DNA from 3 places in the Clostridium sp. CTA-5 genome. Region 1 is predicted to be linked to each of the others. Evidence: a T-box and tRNA genes for the amino acid it is inferred to sense, from the RefSeq annotation. Region 1 holds a T-box; the other regions hold tRNA genes.

Region 1 (8,639 bases):
AGAGAATACTGAATTAGTATATCTTTGATTTCATCTGATGTTCCTTTTTTAGTAATTCCCTTTTCTTCTGATATCTTTGTTATTTCATACATTCCTATTCCAACAGCTTCTCCATGACTATATTTATTAAAATTATAATAAGTTTCTATCGCATGTCCCAAAGTGTGACCAAAATTCAATAACATTCTTTCACCTTTGTCTTTTTCATCATTCTCCACAACAATTCTTTTAATATCACAACATGTATGAATAATTTCTTCTATATTTTTTATAACTTCTTCTTTAGTTTTATAACTTTTTAACTTATAAAAGAAATCTTTGTTTTTGATACATCCATATTTAATAACTTCCGCCATACCATCTCTAAAAAATCTATCACTTAATGTATTTAAAACATCTGGATCAATCAAAACCACTTTAGGGTGATAAAAACTACCAACTAAATTTTTTCCTCTTTCTAAATCTACTGCAACTTTACCACCAACACTACTATCAACTTGCGCAAGTAATGATGTAGGAATCTGAACAAAATCTATTCCTCTTAAAAATGTTGAAGCTGCAAATCCTCCAAGATCCCCTATTACACCACCACCAAGTGTTATAATAAGATCACTTCTTGTTAATTTAAAATCTAAAAATTCATTATATATACTAGGTAGAGTATTAAAAGATTTAGTTTCCTCTCCCGGCTTTAATACCATTACCTTAACATCATAGCCACCCTTAATTAATGATTCCTTTACCCTATCCCCATAATGAAAATTCACATTTTCATCAGTTAATACAAAAATCTTCTTTCCTTTATAAATCTTTGCTATCTCTGTATTAATCTCATCTATTAACCCTTTTTTAATTATAATAGAATAACTCTTCTCCTTTAAATCAACAACCAAATCTCTCATTTTAATACTCCTTATTTATATATATTGTTTAATTAATTCTTATATTGTAGTATAAGGGCGAACTGGCATTGAAATTTGCTTTTTAGAACTCTTAATGAAGATTTGTCAAATTAATTGCTTGTCACAATCTTTGATTGGGAGCATGCATTAATTGGACTAAGCTTTATTTTAGAGTTCTTAAAGTAAATTTCTCTGTCCATGAGCTTTATCCGATAGCTAGTATCTGTAATTTCATAACAGATACACGTTCCTGGATAACAATTTCTAACCCTCAGTCGAAAACAAGTTTCACCTGAGACTAAGAACTTTGTTTATACTACAATATAAGTATAACTTTAAATAAAAGATTTTTTATATATCTCTTCCTACTGCTTTTGCAATTAATTTTAGTTCTTCAAATAGTTTTTCATAATTATTTGGTGTTATTGATTGAGGTCCATCACATAATGCATTTTCTGGATCATTATGTACCTCTATAATAAGACCATCTGCTCCAACTGCAATTGCTGCTTTAGCTAAAGGTTCTACCATCCAGTACTTTCCTGTTGCATGGCTCGGATCAACAACAACTGGTAAATGACTTAATTTTTTAAGAGCAGGTATTGCACTTAAATCTAAAGTATTTCTAGTATATGTTTCAAATGTTCTTATTCCTCTTTCACAAAGAATTACATTTTCATTTCCACCAGCCATAATATATTCAGCACTCATAAGTAACTCTTCAAGTGTTGCAGATAAACCTCTCTTTAAAAGAATTGGTTTATTTATTCTTCCTAATTCTCTGAGTAAATCAAAGTTTTGCATGTTTCTAGCTCCAACTTGGATTACATCAACATTATCATTAAATACCTCTATATCATATGGAGACATAATCTCTGTAACTATTGGAAGACCAGTATTCTCCCTTGCCTTTTTTAGAAGATCCAAACCTTCATATTTTAACCCTTGGAATGCGTATGGTGAAGTTCTTGGTTTGAATGCCCCTCCTCTTAAAAAGTTTGCCCCTATCTTTTTAACATCTTTAGCTATTTCAGTTATTTGATCTTCACTTTCAACTGAACAAGGTCCTGCAATCATAGCAATTTTATTTCCGCCTATCTTTGCTCCATTTATATCAACTATTGTAGGTTCAGGATGAAACATTCTATTAGCTTTCTTAAAAGGTTCTTGTACATGCATTACTTTTTCAACTATTTCATTTGCTTCAAGCTTTGATTTATCAATCTTACTTGTATCACCGATTAATCCAAGTATACTTATGTCTGTTCCTATTACAGGATTAACTTTAACACCTTCATTTTCTAGAGCTTTTGTTAATTTAGCTATTTTTTCTTGTTCTGTTTTTTGTTTTAATATTATTATCATTTTTTATTGCCCCCTTAAATATCATTATTTTTTTATTATTTTTTTATAAAGAGTAAAAAAAATAGAGCTCATAATGAGCTCTATCAACTATCAAACTTTTAATTAGTAAATTTTAGAATTTAAAATTTAGATATCAAGTTGTTATATAATTCAATCACCCATTAAAGATATATTATTCAGTTTTTTGCAAAATAAATAGCCAGCGCTAAAATAAAAGCCCCAGAACATAAAATAGAAAAAGCTATAAAATTTTGCTACAACTGTTTTTATAATATCTTTATTCATGATTTCCTCCTATTACAATAATTTAATTAAAAACTCTATTTTTAAATATTTATTATATTTTAAACCGCTTTAATTATTTTAACTATTAAGCAAAAATAATTAATTAAATATATTAACTTTTAATCGCTAATTTAATCTTGTTAACATTATAACAACCTGAAATAATTTGTCAATATTTATTATTACTTTTATATAAATTAGTTTAAATTTTTATTATTTTAATTATTTTTTCTATTTAAAATCCTATCTAAACTCAATATTTGTATTTTAATATTATTAAAATGGAATTCCCACAAAATAATTAGGCATATGAACAAAAATAACGAGTCCAAAATTCCCTGATTATTTTTCATTAGACAAGGACGTAGATTTGTCTCATAGTGAACCTATTAGGCAAATCTGCTGACGCAGTATAATGGAAAATAAGCTTGGCAGATAGATTTGTTATTTTTTTGATTATGCCTTATATTATATAAGTTTTAATTAACAATATATGATAAAGTCCTTCTATAATCTCTTAATTTTTATTTCTAAAACTTATTACATTCTTAAAAATATATTATTTTTTAAAAAATTTAATAATATGTAAGTAAAAAAAATTATAAGTCTAAATTAAATTTTAATTTTAATTTTAAACTTATAATTTTATATATTTATTAAATTATTTTATGATTGTGATTAATTCTAATTTTCATTTAAAATATCCATAATTCCTTCATTCTCTGGAAGGACTTTTAATGATATTAAAGCAGAAGATAATATAATTGAAAATGCTACTAAGTACATTGTTGTATATCCAAAATTAACTTGAATTGTACTGAATATCTGAGGATATACAAAGTTAGCACCTGCTGATCCTAATACATTAACAAATGAAAATATCTCCCCTACTAATTCCTCTTCAAAAATTTTTCTAATATATTTAAATAAGAAAGTTAAATAAAATGCAAACATAATTCCATGTAACTGATCTCCTAAAACAACTAAAGGTATATATCCTGTTGAAAATAACAATATTTTTATTCCTGCTATAACAAAAGCCATTATTAAATATTTCTTAGGGCTACCCTTTTTAAAATACTTTGTGACAATTATAAATGATAAAAACTCAATAAAAACTCTCAAACCTATAGATTTACTGTAAATACTGTTGGCTAGAACATTATTTCCTGTTAAGTCTATTAAATAAGTTGAATAAGCAAATTCTATTGCATTATAAGTACCAATAGCTAAAATATTAATCATTCCAAGAATTAATACATTTTTGTTTTTTAATATAGTGATTAATTTTATTGTTTTTCGGTTTTCATTTGATTTAATATTTTTAAATTTTGTGGCTATTATAAATATACTTATCGCCACCATTAAAATTCCTAACAAATGCATTGTTCTAAATCCATATTTTGAAATTATACTACCACTTAAAAATACTACACATCCAAATCCAATTGATCCCCATTTTCTAATTTCAGAATACTCAATATTTTGTTTAACCGATAAATCTTCAACATATATTTCATATATAGACATAATTGTTAATATCGAAATTCCATACAAAATTGCAAATAAATATATTGTATTCTTGTTTGTAAACATTAAAAGAACAATCATTAAAATTACCACACATAAATGAGTAATAATAAATTTCTTTTTATTTCTAGTTTTAGAAAGTCTATTAACTAAAAATAGTTGTGAAAAAATTGCAAATAATGCTCCTATTGAAACCACTTGTCCAATCTCAGTTAATGACAATCCTACTGATTGATTTAAATATGGAACATAAAAAGTTGTTATTATACTAAATACTCCAAATATTATGTAAGTTGTTATAGAATAATAAAATTTTATTTTTTTATTCATATGTAATACTCCTATTTTTATAAAATTTAACACTTTAATATATATTCTAATTAAGTTAATACATTTATATTTTTTATTTAATTTTGTAAAAAATATAAATCTTTATTAATATTATCTCGTTAGAAGCTTATTATAAGAATATATAATAAATTTTCTATATAAGTTTCTCACTATACTAGTTAACGCATAATTAAAAAAATAAAAAGTCCATCTGCCAAGTCTATTTTCCATTATAGGAAGCTCGACTCGCATAAGCTCACTGAGTAAGCGATTCACACAAAATCATAGATTTCGCTTCTCTGCTCAGCAGCAAATTTGACTAATAGACTCACTATGATACCAATCTACTTTATTGCCTAACGAAAAATAATCAGGCCATTGGGGACTAATTATTTTCTTTCATATCCCTAATTAATAAATAAACTTTATTTAAACTTATATGTATTTTTTAAATGTTAATATAATAATTCTAAACTATATTTTAATATTAAGCTATGTTTTAAATATAGCTTATGCTTTAAATAAATATTAATATTATAAGATAGATACATATTCTTAGTCTTAAATCAATTAATCTACAGCTAAATAATTAGAATCTTTATTCAATAAAAAAATCCCAAGTCTAAAATTAAATTCTCTCTAGACTTAGGATTCTATATTTTTAAAATATTATTCTAATAAAATTATTATAATATTGGTGATAATAATCTTATTAAAGATTCTTTTATTCTCAGATAAATACTTCTATTTGCATGAGCTTCTATTGTTATTTCATCCGAAAATTCAATATCCTTCATAAATTGCTCTTCAATTTTTTTAGCTATTATTTCGTCATATATAAATGCATTCACTTCAAAATTTAATTTAAAACTTCTTATATCCATATTAGCTGTTCCTATTGATGCTACAGAACTATCTGCAACTATTGTTTTTGCATGAATAAATCCATTATTATAATAGTATACTTTTATTCCTGCATTTAACAACTCACCTATATATGAACTAGCTGCCCATTGCATGAAAAAGTGATCAGGATTTCCCGGAATAATTATTCTAACATCAACACCAGATAAAGCTGATATTTTTAATGCTTCAAGTATAGGTATATCAGGAACTAAATAAGGAGTTTCTAAATACACATTATCCTTAGCATTATTAATAAGTTTTATATAACCATTTTTTATATATTCTTCTTCATGGTCTGGTCCACTTGTTACAATCTGTATTCCTGTATCTCCAATATAAGATTCAGGCTCTGATAAATATTTTTCATAATCATCTATCTTTTCTGCTGAAGCATAACACCAATCTAACAAAAATCTTTCATTTAAAGAATTTACTGCTTCTCCATGTATTCTTACATGTGTATCTCTCCAAAATCCCACTTTACCGTCTTTATTTATATATTCTTTTCCAACATTGAATCCACCAACATAACCATATTTACCATCAATAACAACTATTTTTCTATGGTTTCTATAATTTATACGTGTATTTATATGAGGTAAAATCCCTGGGAAAAATATAGAAAATTTGCCTCCAGCGTTTAAATACTTTTTAACAGCTCTTTTAGTTAAAGTATGTGATCCCATACTATCAGCTAATAATCTAACTTCAACTCCACTTTCAGCTTTTTGGGTAAGTTCTTCTATTATAATTTTTCCTAGACAATCATTACGGAAAATATAGTACTCAACATGTATATATTTTTCAGCATTTTTAATATCTTCTATTAATTGCCTAAATTTATCTTCTCCATTAAAATATAAATCCACATCATTATTAGTCGTATATTGTGCTCCTGAATGATTAAAATTCATTTTTCTTAAATCAAAGAATCGTTCTCCTCCATCATGATAATTAGTATCTGACATATATTTACTAATTATATTTTTTCTTTTTATTTCATCAATCTGTGTTTTTTCCTTAAATATTTTTTGTCTACTTAAATTTTGACCCAATAAAAGATACAATACAAATCCAAAACCCGGTAACATGATAAATATTAATAACCATGCCCATGTTGTTGTAGGGTCCTTTCTTTCAAAAAATATTAGTGATAAAGAAAATATAATATTTAATATTAAAAAAATTACACCTAAACCAAATAGTATGTTCACTCTATCTCATCTCTTTTCTCTACGTTAATTTTTTAAATGAAATTATAAAAATTCATTTTTTGACACCTAAAGTATATGAAATAAAATAATCGATCAAATAGGATTATACTGGTCTATTATTTTTTTGAATGTTCCTAAACTCAAAGCGTCTTACTATATTGTATCATGATGCACTAAAGTTTGATTATATATTTTACACAAATTTAACTTTCTTGACTTTTTTATATTCTTTAATATATAATTATTTAAAATATAATTTAATATTAATATAAACTATGAATAGGAGTAGTAATATTGTCTATATCTTGAAGAGAGCTATTGGTTAGTGCAAAATAGTGATATAAATATATGAACTTGCCTAGGAGTTTACTTGCTAAAACAAGTACGGTAATTCCGTTATAATATCGAGTGAGAAAAATTAATTATCTTTTAGTATTATATACTATTAATAAATATGCTATTTATTAATATTTAATTTTTCTAATAAGAGTGGTACCACGGAAGTTATACTTTTCGTCTCTTAAGTTGAGATGAAGGGTTTTTTTTTATAATTAATTATATTTAATTTCAATAATTTTCTATGTTTTAAATAAAGGTTAATATTATAGTATAAGGGCGAACTGGCATTGGAATTTACTTTTTTAGAACTCTTAATGAAGATTTGTCTAATTTAACTGCTTGTCAACAATCTTTGATTGGGAGCATGCATTAATTGGACTAATATTTATTTTAGAGTTCTTAAAGTAAATTCCCCTGTCCATGAGCTTTATACTATAATATTGACTATATTTTAAAACATAACTACAAATTAACTAAGAGGAGGATTAATATAAAATGTCAAATTACGGAACATCTATCGATAAAAAATGGCAAGATAAATGGGAACATGATCAAACTTATAAGTTTGATTCTAGTAAATTAGATAAAAAGCTATATACACTTGAAATGTTTTCATATCCATCAGGAGCTCAATTACATGCAGGTCACTGGTTTAACTACGGTCCAGTAGATTCATGGGCTAGACTTAAAAGAATGCAAGGATATAATGTATTCCAACCAATGGGTTTTGATGCATTTGGATTACCTGCTGAAAATTATGCAATAAAAACTGGTATACATCCTCAAGATTCAACTATAAAAAATATAGCAAAAATGGAAGAACAATTAAAAGCTATGGGCGCTATGTTTAATTGGGAAAATGAAGTTGTAACATGTATGCCTGATTATTACAAATGGACTCAATGGTTATTCTTAAAATTATATGAAAAAGGATTAGCTTATAGAAAAAAAGCACCAGTTAACTGGTGTCCATCTTGTAATACAGTTTTAGCTAATGAACAAGTAGTTGAGGGATGCTGTGAAAGATGTGATTCTGAAGTTCAAAAGAAAGATTTAACTCAATGGTTCTTCAAAATAACTGATTATGCTGATGAATTACTTGATAAATTAGATGATTTAGATTGGCCAGAAAAAACTAAATCTATGCAAAAACACTGGATTGGAAGATCATACGGTGCACAAGTTACTTTTAAAGTTAAAGACTCAGATTTAAAATTTGATGTATTTACAACAAGAGTTGATACTTTAAATGGAGTAACTTATGTTGTTCTTGCCCCTGAAAATAAATTAGTTGATAAGTTAACACTTCCAGAATATAAAGAAGCTGTTGAAGAATATAAAGAAGCTGCTTCTAAACAATCTGAAATTGAAAGACAATCATCATCAAAAGAAAAGACAGGAGTGTTCACTGGTTCATATGCAATAAATCCTATAAACGGTAAAGTGGTTCCTATTTGGATTTCTGATTATGTATTAGCTACATATGGTACTGGTTGTGTTATGGCAGTTCCTGCACATGATGAAAGAGATTTTGCTTTTGCAACAAAATTTGATTTACCAATTGAAAGAGTTATCACTGATAAAGGTAATACTAATCCTAAGCTTCCTTATGGTGAACATGGTATACTTATTAATTCAGGAAAATTTGATGGTTTAAAAACTGATGAAGCAAAAATTAAAATTGTTGAAGAATTAGAAAAAGATTCTTTAGGTGAAATGAAAGTAAATTATAGATTAAGAGACTGGTTAATTTCAAGACAAAGATATT
Region 2 (8,639 bases), on a different contig from region 1:
ACCTTAATTTCTTTATCAAGAAAATTAATTCCAAGAGCTACTGAAAGATGCGTTTTTCCACTTCCTACTTGACCACAAAATAAAATACTATTTTGTCTATGATTTTTTATATTTTTAAAGTCATTATAAAATGCTATTGCTACTTCTTTAGCAAACCCAGAACTTTCATTCCAAACTTCAAAATTAGAAAAGGTTTGTGTACTCATCTATGTATTAATACTAGATGATTTCCACTTTCTTTTCCATTTATATATCAAATTGGGTATCAATAAAAGTTAATAAAGTCGTGTCAGAGGTGAGGGAATTCTTAGGGGTGCATTAGGGGTAAGTAGTAAGGGAAGATGGACTTTAGGTCCATTTATTTTCCATTCTTTTATCCATTCATTCTTCAAACCTTTCCATTCCCCTATAACCTTACCCCTTCAAATCAGAGGCTTGAAGAGGTTTTTCTATTCTTTTTCTCTTCTATTTTCTTTTCTGTATAACAAAAAAAGTTGTGAAATAACAGAGGATTTCTCCTTCATTATTTACACAACTTTTAACACAACTTTATTATCAGTAACACAAGTTTATTAACTGTGACATGACTTTATTGTTGTTGGATAGTTGGTATTACTATTTGTTCATACCTTCTTCAACAGCAACAGCAACTGCAACAGTAGCTCCTACCATTGGGTTGTTACCCATACCAATTAATCCCATCATTTCAACGTGAGCTGGAACTGATGATGATCCTGCGAATTGTGCATCTGAATGCATTCTTCCCATAGTATCAGTCATACCGTAAGAAGCTGGACCTGCAGCCATGTTATCTGGGTGAAGAGTTCTTCCTGTACCACCACCTGATGCTACTGAGAAGTATTTCTTACCTTGTTCGATACATTCTTTCTTGTATGTTCCTGCAACTGGATGTTGGAATCTAGTTGGGTTAGTTGAGTTACCAGTGATTGATACGTCAACACCTTCCATGTGCATTATAGCAACACCTTCTCTAACATCGTCACAACCAAAGCATCTAACTTTAGCTCTTTCTCCGTTTGAGTAAGCTTTTTCTTTAACTACTTTAACTTCTCCAGTATAGTAGTCAAATTGAGTTTGAACATAAGTAAATCCATTAATTCTTGAGATTACGAATGCAGCATCTTTTCCAAGACCGTTTAATATAACTCTTAATGGTTCTTTTCTTACTTTGTTAGCTTTTTCAGCTATTTTAATAGCACCTTCAGCAGCAGCGAAACTTTCGTGTCCTGCTAAGAATGCGAAACATTTAGTTTCTTCTCTTAAAAGCATAGCTCCTAAGTTTCCGTGTCCTAAACCAACTTTTCTGTCATCAGCAACTGATCCTGGGATACAGAATGCTTGTAGACCTTCTCCGATTGCTTCAGCAGCTTCAGCAGCCTTCTTGCAACCTTTCTTTATAGCTATAGCAGCACCTAAAGTGTAAGCCCATCCAGCGTTTTCAAATGCTATTGGTTGAGTTTCTTTAGCTATTGTGTATGGATCGATTCCGATTTCTGCACAAACTTCCTTAGCATCTTCCATAGTTTTCATTCCGTACTTTTCTAGTACTGGAGTGATTTGATTAATTCTTCTTTCATAACTTTCAAATAATGCCATAATAAAAATCCTCCTTTACAAATAATTATTTATGTCTTGGGTCTATTAATTCAGCCGCATCTGCAACTCTTCCGTATTGACCTTTAGCTTCTTCTAATGCTGTATTAGCATCCATTCCCTTGCCTATGTTTTCCATCATTTTTCCTAAGTTAACAAACTTATATCCAATGATTTCTTTATCTGAATCTAATGCTACATCTGTAACATATCCTTCAGCCATTTCTAAGTATCTAGGTCCTTTTGCAAGAGTTCCGTACATAGTACCAACTTGAGATCTTAATCCCTTACCTAAATCTTCAAGACCTGCTCCTATTGGTAGTCCACCTTCTGAGAATGCAGTTTGAGTTCTTCCATAAACGATTTGTAAGAATAATTCTCTCATAGCTGTGTTTATAGCGTCACAAACTAAGTCTGTGTTTAATGCTTCTAATATAGTCTTTCCTGGTAATATTTCTGAAGCCATAGCAGCTGAATGAGTCATTCCTGAACATCCAATTGTTTCTACTAATGCTTCTTGGATTATACCATCCTTAACATTTAAAGTTAATTTACAAGCTCCTTGTTGTGGTGCACACCAACCTATTCCGTGAGTTAATCCTGATATATCAGTTACTTCTTTTGATTGTACCCATTTTCCTTCTGCAGGAATTGGTGCTGGTCCGTGATTAGGACCTTTAGCAACTACACACATTTCTTCAACTTCTTTTGAATACATCATATAATTTTGCTCCTCCCTAATTAATAGATAATACTAATATTAAAATCGTATAATAATTACTTTCTTAATACTGTACTGGGCTAAAAAACATCCCAGTGGGATATTACACCCATATATATTCTAGCAAATGATTTAATTTGTAACAACCTTTATTTAAAAATTTTGAAGAAAAGTACCTAAAAAAATATTTCTTGAATTATTTTTCATATTATGCTAGAATAACTATTGTTCGGTAACAAGCCGATATGGCGGAACTGGCAGACGCACATGACTCAAAATCATGCGGGAAACCATGTGGGTTCGAGTCCCACTATCGGCACCATTTTAAAAGAGAAAACCCCTTGAAGTATTGAAATTACTAAGTTTCATTATTTCAAGGGGTTTTGATTTTATGCGTTTTGGCGCTACGTTGGCGCTACCGTAAATAACTTTATTTTTTATTGAATTTTTTTAATATCTATTAATCAACTTATATAGATATATTTATCTTTATTGCATTTTTATGTATTAATTCTAAATGAATCTTTATTCATTTTTATAGTTTAAAATACATTTAAATAATAAAATTTTTACTCAAAATAAAAAACACCTACTAAAATTAATTAAGTAAGTGTAATAAAAAATTCTATTTTTATTAAAATAAATTTTATTTTATTCTAAGATCCTCTCCTATATAAATCATATTCTTATCTTTAATTCCATTAAGTTCTACTAAACTTTCAACTGTAGTATTAAACTTTTTAGCAATTTTATATAGAGTATCTCCTTTAATCACATTATAATAAATTTGATTTTCATTAAATGAACCTGATAACTCATTTTCAATATCAAATATATTACATATACCACTAAATATAGCTCCTGCCATTTTTTCAGGATTATAACCATTCATATCACTTTCACTATCACAAAAAGCACACTCTATTAGTAAAGCTGGCATTATAGTTTAATTAATTATAAATATATGTTTTTTTATGTTTAAAATTAATTAAAAAATAGTAAGGTTATAAATTAAAAATCTTCTTAAAGCGCATTATACAAGCAAATTCTTAAATTCTTAAGTTCTTAAATTCTAAACTTCTAAAATTTTTTTCTTTTTTTATTCTTTTCTTTTTTAGAATTTTAGATTTTTAGAAGCTAAAACATATAATATCTTTTAAAATTAATTAAGAGGTGAGAATTTATGGGAAGAAAAAAGAAAAGGACTTTATTATAGATAAAATGATTTAGCGTATTAAAAAGAATAATTCTAATTAATGTTTAGAACTTCAAACAAATTAGAATATTTAATTATTATATATGTAGTACTCACTCTATATATTTTGATCATACATTTAGAAAAGATAAAAATATATTTACAATTTTGCCATTCTTAATCCATGAAAGTTTTAAGGATTAAAGAATAACTATATTGTTCCTGCACTCTTTATTTCTAATTTAATCTATAAAATAAAGAGCCGTTACCCACCCATTTGATATTAGATTTATAAATATTTTTCCAATATATGTTATAATAAATTCATAAATAGTAAATTATTTCAAATTAGTTTTATTCTATTAAGAAAGTGATGTCTGAATAAATATGATTATTTCAAAATATGAGTCATATGATGCTAAAATTTTTTCTGTTTATAATTAGAAAGGAGATAAAGCTATGTATAAAGATATTGAAAATAGATTGGGTATTAAAATAAAAGAAGTTAAAGTTTTAAAATCAGGATGGGCAGGAGAAATTATCTCATTAGAATTTAAAGACAATACTCAAAAATATGTAATTAAGACCTATAATAGTAGTAAAAATGGACTTGAAAATATAAAACAAGAATGGACAGGACTAAACATACTTTATAATGCAAATTATCCAGTTCCAAAGCCAATAATGAGTAACTTTATAAATGAAAAACCTTATATAGTTATGGAAAAAATTCAAGGAAAAAATTTATGGGACTGTTATCAGACTGTATCCAAAGAAGATAAAGAACAATTATTAGAAAAATTTGCAAAGGTTTTTTTTGAACTTCATGAATTAGATGTCTCCATAGTAGACAAGAACCTTGTAAAAAATTCTACACTCTCTTTTATTGAAAAAGAGATTAATGAGATTAAAAAATTAGTAGAAGAAAATAACTTAGAATATTTTACTCAAATAATAGATTGGTTAAAGAAAGAAAAAGTAAATATTATAGGTGAGAAATTATCTATAATTCATAGAGATTATCATCCTTGGAATGTAATAGTTGATAATAATGAAGAACTCTATGTAATTGATTTACTGTGGGGAATTGGAGACTATAGATTTGATTTAGCATGGACGTATACACTAATGGAAAGAAGCGGATTTAAAGACTTTAGCAAAAATGTATTACAAAAATATAAAGATCTAAAAAATGGAAATATTAATAATTTTGAATATTTTAAAGTGTTTTCAACTTTAAGATGGCTAATTAATGTCATGATTTCATTAAAAACTGGTGAGAATCTTAATGAAACAAGAAATAAAGAATTTGAAAATTTTGTTTCCCCACTCATACAGAATGGAATAATGACAATTCAAAAAATTACTGGCATACAAATAACAATTTAAATTAGCTACACTTATTATTTTTACTACTTAGTTACAGCTCTTATACCTAACATCTATAAATTAACTGCATAAGAATATCCCCCTTGAGATACTGAAACTACTATGTTTTTGTATTCCAAAGGGGTTTTTGTTTTATATCATATTCTCTATTGATTTAATTCTACATTATTTGCCCACATTGCAGGAACACTTATATTTCCTCCTAATGTTGATTCATAAGTGTATATGCCTAAAGACTTACCAGATATAGTAACATAATCATTTTCTAAAATTCTTACACTTGTAATACTTGGATCATATCCTACAAATAATATAGTATCATAATTATTATTAATTGCTATTCTTAAATCTATTTCCTTTTTATCTTCTACAACTTGAATAACTTTTCCTGTAAATTTAGCCTTTTTACCTTTGTAATCCTCAGGTGTTCTTGCTAATTGTTCATAAGTTATTCCTGTATTATATGAAGCTTTTTCTTCTTCTGCCTTTTTGGCTTCTGCTACCTTTCTATCTTCTTCAGCCTTTTTAGCTTCTTCAGCTTTTTTAGCTTCTTCTTCCGCTTTCAATCTATTAGTATATTCTGTTTTACTATTTAATATAGAATCTTTTTGTGCTTGATATGAAGTTTGGAATTCTTGTTCAAGTTTATCCCACTTAAAAATTAACTCATCAGCAGTTTTTCTTTCTTCATCATTCATAGTTTCATAAATATTATTACTTTCTAATAAAATTTTATATTTGTCTTGTAATGCTTTAATATCTTCAGTATTTTTAGTTTTTTCAACTTGATTATTTGAATTTAAACTACTTGAGTTGTTTGTTGTAGTTGGACTAGCTAATATACATATAATAAATATTATAAAGCAAGCACCAAGCCCAATAAGCCAATATTTAGTTTTTTCACTTTTTGTTGCTTTAAAAATAATCAACATTATTAAACAAATAAAAAAACCGATAATAGAACTAATCCCTAAAAATGGTATCATAAAAATCCCCCCCTAATTTTTAAACATTTTTATTTTAATATAATATGTTTTTAACTTATAACATTTAATCAAACTACTTTATAAACTATTCAATGACTTAAAATTTTATGTCTATTGCGTAAATAGAAATATTATCATAAAAAAAAACAGTAGATAATTTTGTTTTTTACACAAAGTCATCTACTATCCTTAATCAAATTAAAAACCTAATAAAAATCACATACTTAAAATCAATTATATATATTAAAAAAGTACCTATAACTTAAATTATAGATACTTTTTTTGCTATATATAATGTAATATTTTTTTTAATATTTATAGCCTGAAAATACCACTTTACAAAAGTTAGTATTTAATTATCACTAATCTTTTTTCTAATAAGTATATCTCCGACCTTCAGCTCATGTTGGCATCTTACAGTAAAAATCATTTGTGGACAATTTGCACTTTCTATAACTTCACCATTTTCTTTTCTCATATCTTCAAGTTTTATAATCTTGTTATCTCCTTTTATGGCTAAAACTTCAACAAAATCACCATTATAAACTTTATTTCTTTGCTGTATCTTTACAAGATTGATATCTCTATTATAATATTTCACAATACCTACCATATCATAATTTTGAATATATGCTGAACTTTCATAAATTTGTCTTAATTCTTCATCAAAGTAAAAACCTGTTGTATATGGTCTATGACTAGGTTTTTCAAGCTCTTCTATCCATTTAGAATTAAATTTATAATTTTTAGGATCATCTATAAATTTATCAATGGCCTCTCTATAAACTTTTACTACGGATGCCACATAATATGAACTTTTCATTCTTCCTTCGATTTTAAGAGAATTTATACCCGCTTCAATAAGTTCAGGAATATGTTCTATCATACATAAATCTTTTGAACTCATAAAATTAATTCCATTATCACCCTCAGTGATTTTATAATATTCTCCAAACTCCTTCTCTTCATATAGTTGGTACTTAAATCTACAAGGCTGTGTACAAGATCCCCTATTAGAATCCCTTCCAGTTATATAATTTGATAATAAACATTTACCGGAATACCCCATACACATTGCTCCATGAACAAAAGCTTCTACCTCACATGTTTCTGGTAGTTCTTTTCTCATTGTCTTTAACTCTTCAAGACTCATTTCTCTTGCAGCTACAATCCTTTTAACCCCAACCTTATGCCAAAAGAGTGCAGATTTGTAGTTTAAATTACTTGCCTGAGTGCTTAAATGTATTTCAAGATCTGAAGCTACTTCACGAGCTATACTAAAAATCCCTGGATCAGCAATAAGTACAGCATCAATACCTATTTCATATAATTCAGTAATGTAATCTTCAATACCTATTAAATCGTCATTATGTGGAATTACATTTAATGTAACATGTACTTTTCGTCCTCTCGAATGTGCATATTCAAGTCCTTCTTTTAATTCTTCTATTGTAAAATTATCTGAGGCCGCCCTTAAGTTTAATTTATCGCCCCCAAGATATACTGCATCAGCACCAAAATCTATAGCAGTTTTAAGTTTCTCTAAATTTCCCGCTGGTGCTAAAAGTTCTGGTTTATACATAATTAATTCTCCTCATACTTAAAAATCTTTGTACTATTGCTAATAATTTTTGAATAAACAGTTGGTCTTCTTAAACTCATATATGGTTTCTCATTCTATCTCCACCTTCTGCTTTTGTAGTTAATTTAGCTTTTATTAACCCATCTAAAACATTATTTAAATCTTCTATTTTTACAGAATGGAATTGAACATCCTGCCTTGTTGTAAAACGTATCTTACTCTCCCCATACTTTTTTGCTATTTCACTTATTGCCTTTAATTGTTCTACCGTTATACATCCACCTTGAATTCTTGTTCTTACCATACACGTCTCTTTCAGCCTTTCTTTATGTATTTAAAATTTTGATATAAGCTGTTATTCTTGTGCTGATAATTTAAATACATCTGGCTTTGAATAATGGCCATCCACATCTTGCAAGCTTTTATCTTTGTATTCATATTATTATAGTATGAATTTTATATCAACAAATAAATTCTCTATCTGTGCTAGTACAGATAGAGAATTATAATTAACTCACTAAATTTTACAACCAACTTTTTCTCCAATAATCACCTTAGTTTCAAAGCCTTTCTTAGTTTGATATATTATATCAATATCTATCTTAGCCCTACCTTTTTGTAACATCATTATAATTGTAGATCCTCCAAATTTAAAATGCCTCTTTTCCTCTCCTTTAGTAAAATGTATATTAGGTTTATAAGTTTAAATTATTGAACCAACACAAGTTGCTCTGCCCTTAATGTATAGTACACGTCCAAAATTTTTAGTTACAAGAATATTTCATCAAACAAAATTTATAATATTACCAAAAATACATTATCCTTCAATCACCTTTTTTCTAGACCCAAGTTCTTTTGATACCATTCTTCCTATAGAGGCTATTTTCCCATTAATGCAATTCCAACATTTATTTGGTGTATCATTTATGCATATCTTTCCTGGATAAATAGCATATAACTTTCTATATTCTCCTTCTGTAATATTTGGCATAACAACGTTTGCTCCACTTGAAAGGGCAATTATTCTGCCATTTCTATTTAAACTTTCCATTGCAGTTGTTGCAGGTACATTAGAATCTGGAAGTAGTAATCTAACTAAAGCCATTACTTTTAAGCTCATTGTGAAATTATCTGCTTTAAAATCTCTTAATG
Region 3 (8,639 bases), on a different contig from region 1:
CTAGAGAAAAAGATGATGTATTAATTTCTTGTGATTACTCTCAAATAGAATTAAGAGTTTTAGCTCATGTTGCAGATGATAAAAATATGATAGAAGCATTTAAACATCATAGTGATATTCATACTAAAACTGCATCAGAGGTCTTTAAAGTGCCAGTTGATGAAGTTACATCTATAATGAGAAGTAATGCTAAAGCAGTAAATTTTGGAATAGTATACGGTATAAGTGATTTTAGTTTAGCACAAGACTTAAAGATAACTAAAAAAGAAGCAAGTGAATATATGGCTATTTATTTTGAAAGATATCCTAAAATAAAGGAATATTTAAATTATGTGAGTGAGTATGCTAAAGAAAAAGGATATGTACTTACTATTTTAAATAGAAGAAGATTTATACCAGAAATTAAATCTTCTAATAAAATAGTAAAAGCATTAGGCGAAAGATTAGCAATGAATGCACCAATACAAGGAAGTGCAGCTGATATTATAAAACTTGCTATGGTTAATGTTTATAATAAATTAAAAGAAAATAACTTAAAAAGTGAATTAATACTTCAAGTACACGATGAACTTATATTGAATGTAAAAAAAGATGAATTTGATATAGTTGAAAAATTAGTAACAGAAGAAATGGAAAATGCTATTAAATTAAATGTAGCACTTGATGTCGATTTAAAATATGGTGCAACTTGGTATGATGCAAAATAAAAATGGGAGATGAACTTTTTAAATGATAAAAATAGGGTTAACAGGGGGTATAGGAACTGGAAAGAGCACTATATCTAGTATGTTTAGGAATGAAAATTTTATTGTTATAGATGCGGATATGACTGCAAAAGAGGTTTTAGAGAAAAATCCTCAAATTTTAGATAGAGTTAAAATTGAATTTGGATCAGGATTTTTTGATTGGAGAGGAGAATTTAGAAGAAGAGAATTTGGAAATCATATTTTTAAATTCCCAAAACAACGAAAAAAATATGAAGATATTATTATGCCTTATATAAAAAATGAAATAAAGAATAAAGTAGAAAAATATGAAAAGCAAGGTGAAAAGGTAGTAATAATAGATGCACCAACTTTAATAGAAAATGGAATGCATGAAGAAGTAGATTATGTTGTACTTGTCTGCGCAGACAATAAAACACAAATTCAAAGAGTAAAACAAAGAGATAATTTAACTCAAGCAGAAACAATAAGTCGTATAAATGCACAAATGCCTTTAAATGAGAAGAAAAATTATTCAAATATTATTATTGATAACAATGGGGATTTGATTGATACACAAAAGCAAGTGTATGATTTAATTGATTTTATAAAAATATTATAATTTTTAATTGGATTTTATAATGTTTAGTAGATATTAAGTAGTTATACATTAATTGAGTATATAAATAATTTAGTAAGGAGAAAAACATGAGAGCGCGAAAAAGTAAATTTCTTATAGTAGTATTAATTTTAATAGCTATAGGGATTGGGTCTAAGTATTTAATAAAACAAGTATTTTTTCCTTATAAATATAAAGAATATGTAGATAAATATAGCAAAGAGTATGATCTTGATCCATTTTTTGTATTGGCAGTTATGAAAACAGAAAGTAATTTTGATAAAAATGCACGTTCTAACAAAGAAGCATTAGGTCTTATGCAAATAACAATAGAAACTGGTGAATGGGCCGCTGACAAAATGAATTTAAATGATTTTTCTAAAGAGAGATTGTTTGATGAAGAATATAATATAAAAATGGGATGTTGGTATCTAAGTGAATTAAGAAAAATGTTTAATGGAAATTTAGAACTTATAGTTGCAGGTTATAATGCAGGACCAGGAAACGTTAATAAGTGGCTTAAAGATGAAGAACTTTCGGAAAATGGAATAGATTTAAGTTATATACCTTTTAAGGAAACAAAAAAATATTTAGACAAAGTAACTACTTACTATAATATTTATAAATATTTGTACGATAAGTAAATAAATATTTATAAAAAAGATGAGGGGAAATATGAAGAAAAAAGTTATATTAATTGGTGCAACATTATTATTAATAAGTACTGTAATATATTATATTGCAGCTCCTTATTTTAGGACAGTATATAGTGAAAAAGTATGGTTAGGAGCAAATGTATCAAAAGAAGAAAATATGTTATTTGATTTTGTGAATAACAATTTAGTAGATAGTAATGGGGGCATATATACAAATTATGCTGATATAAAATCAGAGGGAGATATAACAAAAGGTCATGCTATATTATCAGAATCTCAAGGTATAATGTTGTTATATAGTTTAGAAAAAAATGATAAGATAATGTTTGATAAAACATTAGAATATATAAAAAATAATATGATACTTTCTAATAATCTTATAAGCTGGAGAGTAGAAGCAGGTATAAAATCGGATACATCTGCAACAATTGATGATTTAAGAATAGTTAAAGCACTACTATTAGCAGAAAAAAGATGGAATAGTAAAAGCTATAGAGTAATGGCTATTAAAATATCTAAGGGAATATATAAAGAGCTTGTAGACAATAGTACTATTGTAGATTTTAATGATAGATATAAAATGAGTGATATTACTACTTTATGTTATTTAGATATTGAAACATTAAGAATGTTATCAAATTTAGATTCTTCATGGAAAAAGGTATTAAATGCTTCAGTACAAATTATAAATAATGGATATATAAGTGATGAAGTGCCTCTATATAAAAAAGAATTTAATAGAAAGCAAGGAACTTATGATGATAATGACAACATTGATACACTTTTATCTATGATTGTAATACTTAATAGGCAAGAAAATGGTCAGGATATAAGTAAAAGTGCTGAGTGGATTAAAAATAGATTTAAAACGGATGGCTTTATTTCAACTTCATACTCACAAGATGGAAAAGTGGTATCTAATATAGAATCAACATCAATATATTCATTTATAGTACAAATGGCATCTAGAATGAATGATGAGGAATTAGCAAACCTTGCTATGAATAAAATTCGTGCATTTCAAATAAGTAATTTAAATAGCCCAATATACGGTGGATATGGAATGGAAGATGGAAGTCAAGTTTATTCTTATGATAATTTAAATGCTTTAATGTCATATAGATATTTTAAATATTAGTAAGATAATATGAAGAGATATAAGTTCCATTAAGGTTTATTCAGTAATATAAATCTTAGGATATTTATAAATGCTATGACTCATCAGTATAGTGAGGAGCTTATATAGAAAATTTATGATATATTATTCTAAGTTAATATTATATATGTATTAACTTAATTAGAACATATATAAGTTTTTAAAACATAGCGTTAAAATTTTATAAAGACTTAAGAGTATAGAGGAGTTTGAAGTGATAATTTACAATGAGCAATTGATTAAGTAATTTTTAAAGAATTTATAATAAAATATATGCTTTAAAAATCTTGCAGAGATTTAGTCTATAATTGTTCATTGTTATTTATCAATTATAGAAGACCTTAGATATGTTCCGTAAATTATGATTGAAGAAGTTATAAAAATGTTTTACAATTAAATATGAAGAATATATGCAGGTATGCTGGAACTGGCAGACAGGCACGTTTGAGGGGCGTGTGTTGTAGTGACGTACGGGTTCAAGTCCCGTTACCTGCACTGTTTATAGGGTTTTAACCACCTAAAGGATTAGATTTGCACACACGTCTTTTGATAAAAAATAGTCGATACGTGTGTGTATTTTTTATATTAACTGATAATAATTATATATTATAATTGTTTATTTTTGTTACAATATTTACATAAAATAATATTTAAAAGTATATATGATACATTAAAAAAATAGACTTATAATAAAGACTATTAATTTATAGGTTAATTATTTTAGGATGACTGATTAATACATATGTTTTTATATGAAGATACTATACATATTTTAAGAGTAAGAATATTATATGCATAGTATTTTTATTTATTTATAAAATAAAAAAATATTTAAGAAAACGTATTCCTAGCTTGCAATTAAGCATAAAATGACTTATAGTCATTTTATACAATATATAAAAAGTGTGTTATAAATTACTTTTAAAGTATTATAAATAGGAACTAATTAGTTACTAATAATACATTTGTGACATATTTATCAAGAATTAAAGCTATTTAAAAGCTTTAAATTTTCCTTTATAATAATAAAGGAGTCTTAAAAAGCTTTAATTATAATATATATGAATTTTAACCAATCGATAAAGAATTTATTATCTATATAATAAGTATAGAGGGGGGATTAGATTAGGATTTATAATATCATTATAGATTCTAACAAGTAAGCATCATGAAGAATATAATAAGAATTTTTAAACGGGATGTAGTTAATACATTTACAAATTGGGTAGCAGTAGTTGTAATGTTAGGACTTATGGTTATTCCATCATTTTATTCATTAGTTAATATAGAAGCATCATGGGATCCATATTCAAATACAGGTGGTATTAAGATTGCAGTTGTTAATGAGGATAAAGGTGCAACTTTTAAAGAAGAAGATATAAATTTAGGTGATGAATTAGTAGACAATTTGAAAGAGAATGACAAGATGGACTGGACATTTGTGGACAAAGATACAGCAAAGAATGGTTTACTATATGAAAAGTATTATGCAATGATTGAAATACCTGAAGACTTTTCTGAAAATGTCACGACGTTGGTAGAAAAAAATGTTAAGAGACCTAAACTAATATATACTGTAAATGAAAAGAAAAATGCAATAGCACCTAAAATTACGGATGCAGGAGTTAAGACTGTAAAAAATCAAATTGATGATAATGTTGTAAAAACAGTTTCTGGAGTCCTTTTTAGAGCTTGTGACGAATTTGGAATTGAATTAGATAAGAATAGACCTGAATATAGAAAAACAATAGATCAAATATATGAATTAGATGAAAACATACCAGAACTTGAATCTTTATTAGATAAAGCAATAGATGGTACAGGAGAACTTTCAGATTTAGTTGTAAAAATGAATGAAGTACTTCCAAATGTCTCTAATACAATAGATTTAAGTGATGAGTTTTTAGAAAATACTCAAACATTTTTTGATAAAACACAAGGTGAATTATCAGATATATCACCAACAATAAAAGAAGATTTAGTTATGTCGGAAAATTTGCTTGATACTACAAGTGTTCAGCTTCAAAATCTTCAAGAAAATATAATTCCTGAAGTTTATAAGAAAACATTAATAGCAGTTTCAGATACTGCTGATACGGGAAGTACATTAACTCATGATACGGCTTCTTCACTTAAAAATATAAAGAAAATGTTAGATAAAATAAGTAGAATAGATTTTTCAAAATTTACTATAGGTCTTGAAGATAAAGATGGATCATCTGAAATAAACAAACAACTTAATTCATTAAAAAGTATACAAAGTAATATAAAAGATATCAGTAGAAAAATCACTAAAATTACAGATAAATTAGACAATATTAGTGAAAGACTTAATGTTGTTAAAGATAGAGCAGATGAAGAAGTTGAAGAATTAGATAATGGCAAACAATTAGATACCCAAGTTATTGGAGATATGAAAAGTGTAATAGATGATATTCATAAAGAAGTAACTGAAATAACAGATAGTTATGATTCTGAAATTGTTCCAGCTATTCAAGATGGATTTGATTCAGTAAAAATTATTTCAGATAACGTGTCAGAAGTATTAAAATTAGGAAGAAATACCTTACCAAATTTTGAAGAAATATTAAGTGTATCTGAAGACTTTGCAAATTTATCTACTGATGAATTAGTAAAATTAAAAGATAAATTTCCAGAATTTAAGGATAATGTACATGAGTTAGCTGATAAATTTAGAGAGTTTGATGACGAAGATAAATTTAATGAAATATTTGATATGATAACAAATGATTGGGAATCACAAAGTAATTTCTTATCTAGTCCAGTTGAGATAGAAGATAATAGATTATTTCCGTGGCCAAATTATGGTTCAGCAACAACACCATTTTATACAGTTTTATGTTTATGGATTGGTGGGTATATGCTATCAATTATTTTAGGAACAGAAGCACATCCATTTGAAGATGGAGATGAATTTAAATCCTATGAAGTATACTTTGGTAAAATGTTATTCTTCTTATTAATAGGAATAGGACAAGCAATAATAGCAGGTGGAGGAGCGTTAGTACTTTTAGGAAGTTATGCAATTCATCCAATATTATTTATGCTATATACTATATTTGTAAGTATTGTATTTATGATTATAATTTATACTGCTGTTAGTGTGTTTGGAAATGCAGGAATAATGTTTGGGGTAGTATTATTGGTAATACAAGTTGCAGGGGCAAGTGGAAATTTCCCAATAGAAGTTAATCCCGAAGTATTCCAAAAGATGTTTTCATATTTGCCATTCACATATGCCATAAGTGGAATGAGACAAATAATGGCTGGTATAGTGTATTCAGTGCTTTTTAAAGATACAATTATATTATGTATATTTATGTTTGTATCGCTTATTATTGGATTATTATTTAGAAAAACAGTGAATAAAAGAAGTAAAAAGTTTGGTAAAAAGTTAAAAGAAAGTCAAATAATGAGTGCTTAAGAATCACTTTATATATTTGGATAACAGAGGTAATAAATATGAAGAATATATTTAGAATTTACAAAAGAGACATGGTTACAATAGCTACTAATTGGGCTGCATTAACTATGATGATAGTACTTATAATTGTTCCATCTTTATATTCGCTAGTTAATATAAAGGCATCATGGGATCCATATTCAAGCACAAAGGGAATTAAAGTAGCTATTATTAATGAGGATAAGGGAACTGTATTTAAAGAAAGAGATATAAATTTAGGGGAAGATTTAGTTGAGAAATTACAAGAAAATGATAAACTAGGTTGGACTTTTGTTGATAAAGAAACTGCTAAAAAAGGTTTATTAGAAGAAAAATATTATGCAACTATTGAAATACCAGATGGTTTTTCAGAAGCTGTTACTACTGTTACAGGTAAAGAGGTTGAAAAACCAAAGTTAATATATACTGTAAATGAGAAGAAAAATGTAATAGCCCCTAAGATGACAGATGCAGGAATAAAAACATTAAAAGGACAAATTGATGATAATATTACAAAAACCATATCAGGGGCAATGCTTAGAATATGTAATGAAACAGGATTAGATGCAGACGAAAATCGATCAAAACTTAGAAGAATTATTGATGCTATATATGAATTAGATGAGAATATGCCAGATTTAAGAAATGATTTAGATGATGCAATAGAAGGTACTATAAGTATGACTAAATTATTGCAAAAAGCAGATGAAATGGTACCAATAGTATCTGATACAATTGATGCAACAACTCAGTTTATAGATAATAGTCAATCTTCATTAGATCAAACCGAAGGAAATCTTGCTGATATGTCTCCAATAATTAAAGACAAATTAGTTATGTCAGAAAATGCTTTAGATGCTTCAAGTGTAATATTAGGAAATCTTGATGATAAGATATTACCTGAAGTTGCAAAAAAAGGTTTTATTGAGCTTGGCAATTCAGCTGATTCATTAAAGAAAGTTATTAAAACTACTAAAACTCAACTAAAAGAAATGAAATCATATATAGATAAACTTAGTGATATAGATATAAAATTAAAGGAAGTATCAAATGACAATCCAGAAGAAGCAGCTAAAGAGGAAGCTTCGAATAAAAAGGATTTAAAATATCTAAAAAGTGTGCAAAAAGATTTAAAGAAACTTAGTAGAGAAATTTCAGATAGTATTGATAAATTAAATACAATTGATGATAGATTAGATGTTGTTATTGACAGATCAAAAGAGGAAGCTCAAAAAATAGAGAATGAAGGAAGATTAGATATTCCAGCTATTAAAGATACAAGAAAGATACTAGATGATGTACATTCATTAGTTGCTACGTTTGTAGATAATTATGATTCACAACTTGTACCTGAGATAGAACAAGGTTTTAAATCTATTAGAGATATATCAGACAGTGGATTAATATTGCTAGAACAAGGAAAAGATATATTACCAGACGTTGAGAATATATTAAATAGTTTCACAGAAATATCTGATTTGTCTAACGATCAATTAGTTAAGCTAAAAAATGATTTTCCTGATATTGAAGAGAAAATACATAAATTAGCGTATAAACTTAGAAGATTAGATGAAAAAGATCAAATTGATGAATTATTAGATATGGTAACTAATGATTGGGAAAGTCAAAGTAATTTTTTATCTAGCCCAGTTGAAATAGAAGATAATAGATTATTTCCATGGCCTAATTATGGGTCAACTGCTACACCATTTTATACAATATTATGTTTATGGGTAGGAGGTTTATTGTCATCTGCATTAATGTCATTACAAGCACCTAAATTTGATGATGATATAGAATTTAAAGGGTATGAAATATATTTAGGAAAATTATTATTATTTTTATCACTTGCAATATGTCAATCAATTGTAGCAAGTATAGGGACTTTGGTAATGTTAGGCAGTTATACTTTACATCCAGTTATGTATGTTTTTTATACAGTATTTGTTAGTATAGTATTTATGACAGTTATATACACTGCAGGAAGCTTGATGGATGATGTTGGAAAAGCTATTATAGTAATTATACTAGTGTTACAAAT

The links. A T-box is a leader RNA that pairs with one kind of tRNA and senses whether it is charged. The one in region 1 lies ahead of leuS (leucine--tRNA ligase), so its partner is inferred to be a tRNA-Leu.
Region 2: it encodes a tRNA-Leu, which carries the amino acid that the T-box ahead of leuS (leucine--tRNA ligase) is inferred to sense. The anticodon was not compared.
Region 3: it encodes a tRNA-Leu, which carries the amino acid that the T-box ahead of leuS (leucine--tRNA ligase) is inferred to sense. The anticodon was not compared.

The regions. Positions count from the first base shown of each region.
Region 1 is NZ_BAAAAT010000002.1:177,131-185,769, forward strand. Features, by position in the region: gene aroB (3-dehydroquinate synthase) at 1-902, opposite strand, end outside; gene aroF (3-deoxy-7-phosphoheptulonate synthase) at 1,254-2,267, opposite strand; gene ACYUET_RS06140 (hypothetical protein) at 2,418-2,552, opposite strand; gene ACYUET_RS06145 (MFS transporter) at 3,237-4,412, opposite strand; gene cls (cardiolipin synthase) at 5,099-6,532, opposite strand; T-box leader at 6,799-7,056, shown strand; gene leuS (leucine--tRNA ligase) at 7,367-8,639, shown strand, end outside.
Region 2 is NZ_BAAAAT010000015.1:11,298-19,936, forward strand. Features, by position in the region: gene ACYUET_RS17740 (ATP-binding protein) at 1-206, opposite strand, end outside; gene ACYUET_RS17745 (GGGtGRT protein) at 616-1,617, opposite strand; gene ACYUET_RS17750 (iron-sulfur cluster assembly scaffold protein) at 1,643-2,335, opposite strand; tRNA gene ACYUET_RS17755 (tRNA-Leu) at 2,575-2,657, shown strand; gene ACYUET_RS17760 (LysM peptidoglycan-binding domain-containing protein) at 2,982-3,227, opposite strand; gene ACYUET_RS17765 (phosphotransferase family protein) at 3,990-4,919, shown strand; gene ACYUET_RS17770 (hypothetical protein) at 5,066-5,905, opposite strand; gene ACYUET_RS17775 (peptidase U32 family protein) at 6,258-7,487, opposite strand; gene ACYUET_RS17780 (hypothetical protein) at 7,564-7,791, opposite strand; gene ACYUET_RS17785 (phosphatidylserine decarboxylase) at 8,005-8,175, opposite strand; gene hydE ([FeFe] hydrogenase H-cluster radical SAM maturase HydE) at 8,305-8,639, opposite strand, start outside.
Region 3 is NZ_BAAAAT010000004.1:47,554-56,192, forward strand. Features, by position in the region: gene polA (DNA polymerase I) at 1-707, shown strand, start outside; gene coaE (dephospho-CoA kinase) at 730-1,326, shown strand; gene ACYUET_RS09840 (lytic transglycosylase domain-containing protein) at 1,413-1,967, shown strand; gene ACYUET_RS09845 (glycosyl hydrolase family 8) at 1,999-3,117, shown strand; tRNA gene ACYUET_RS09850 (tRNA-Leu) at 3,548-3,630, shown strand; gene ACYUET_RS09855 (YhgE/Pip domain-containing protein) at 4,304-6,580, shown strand; gene ACYUET_RS09860 (YhgE/Pip domain-containing protein) at 6,619-8,639, shown strand, end outside.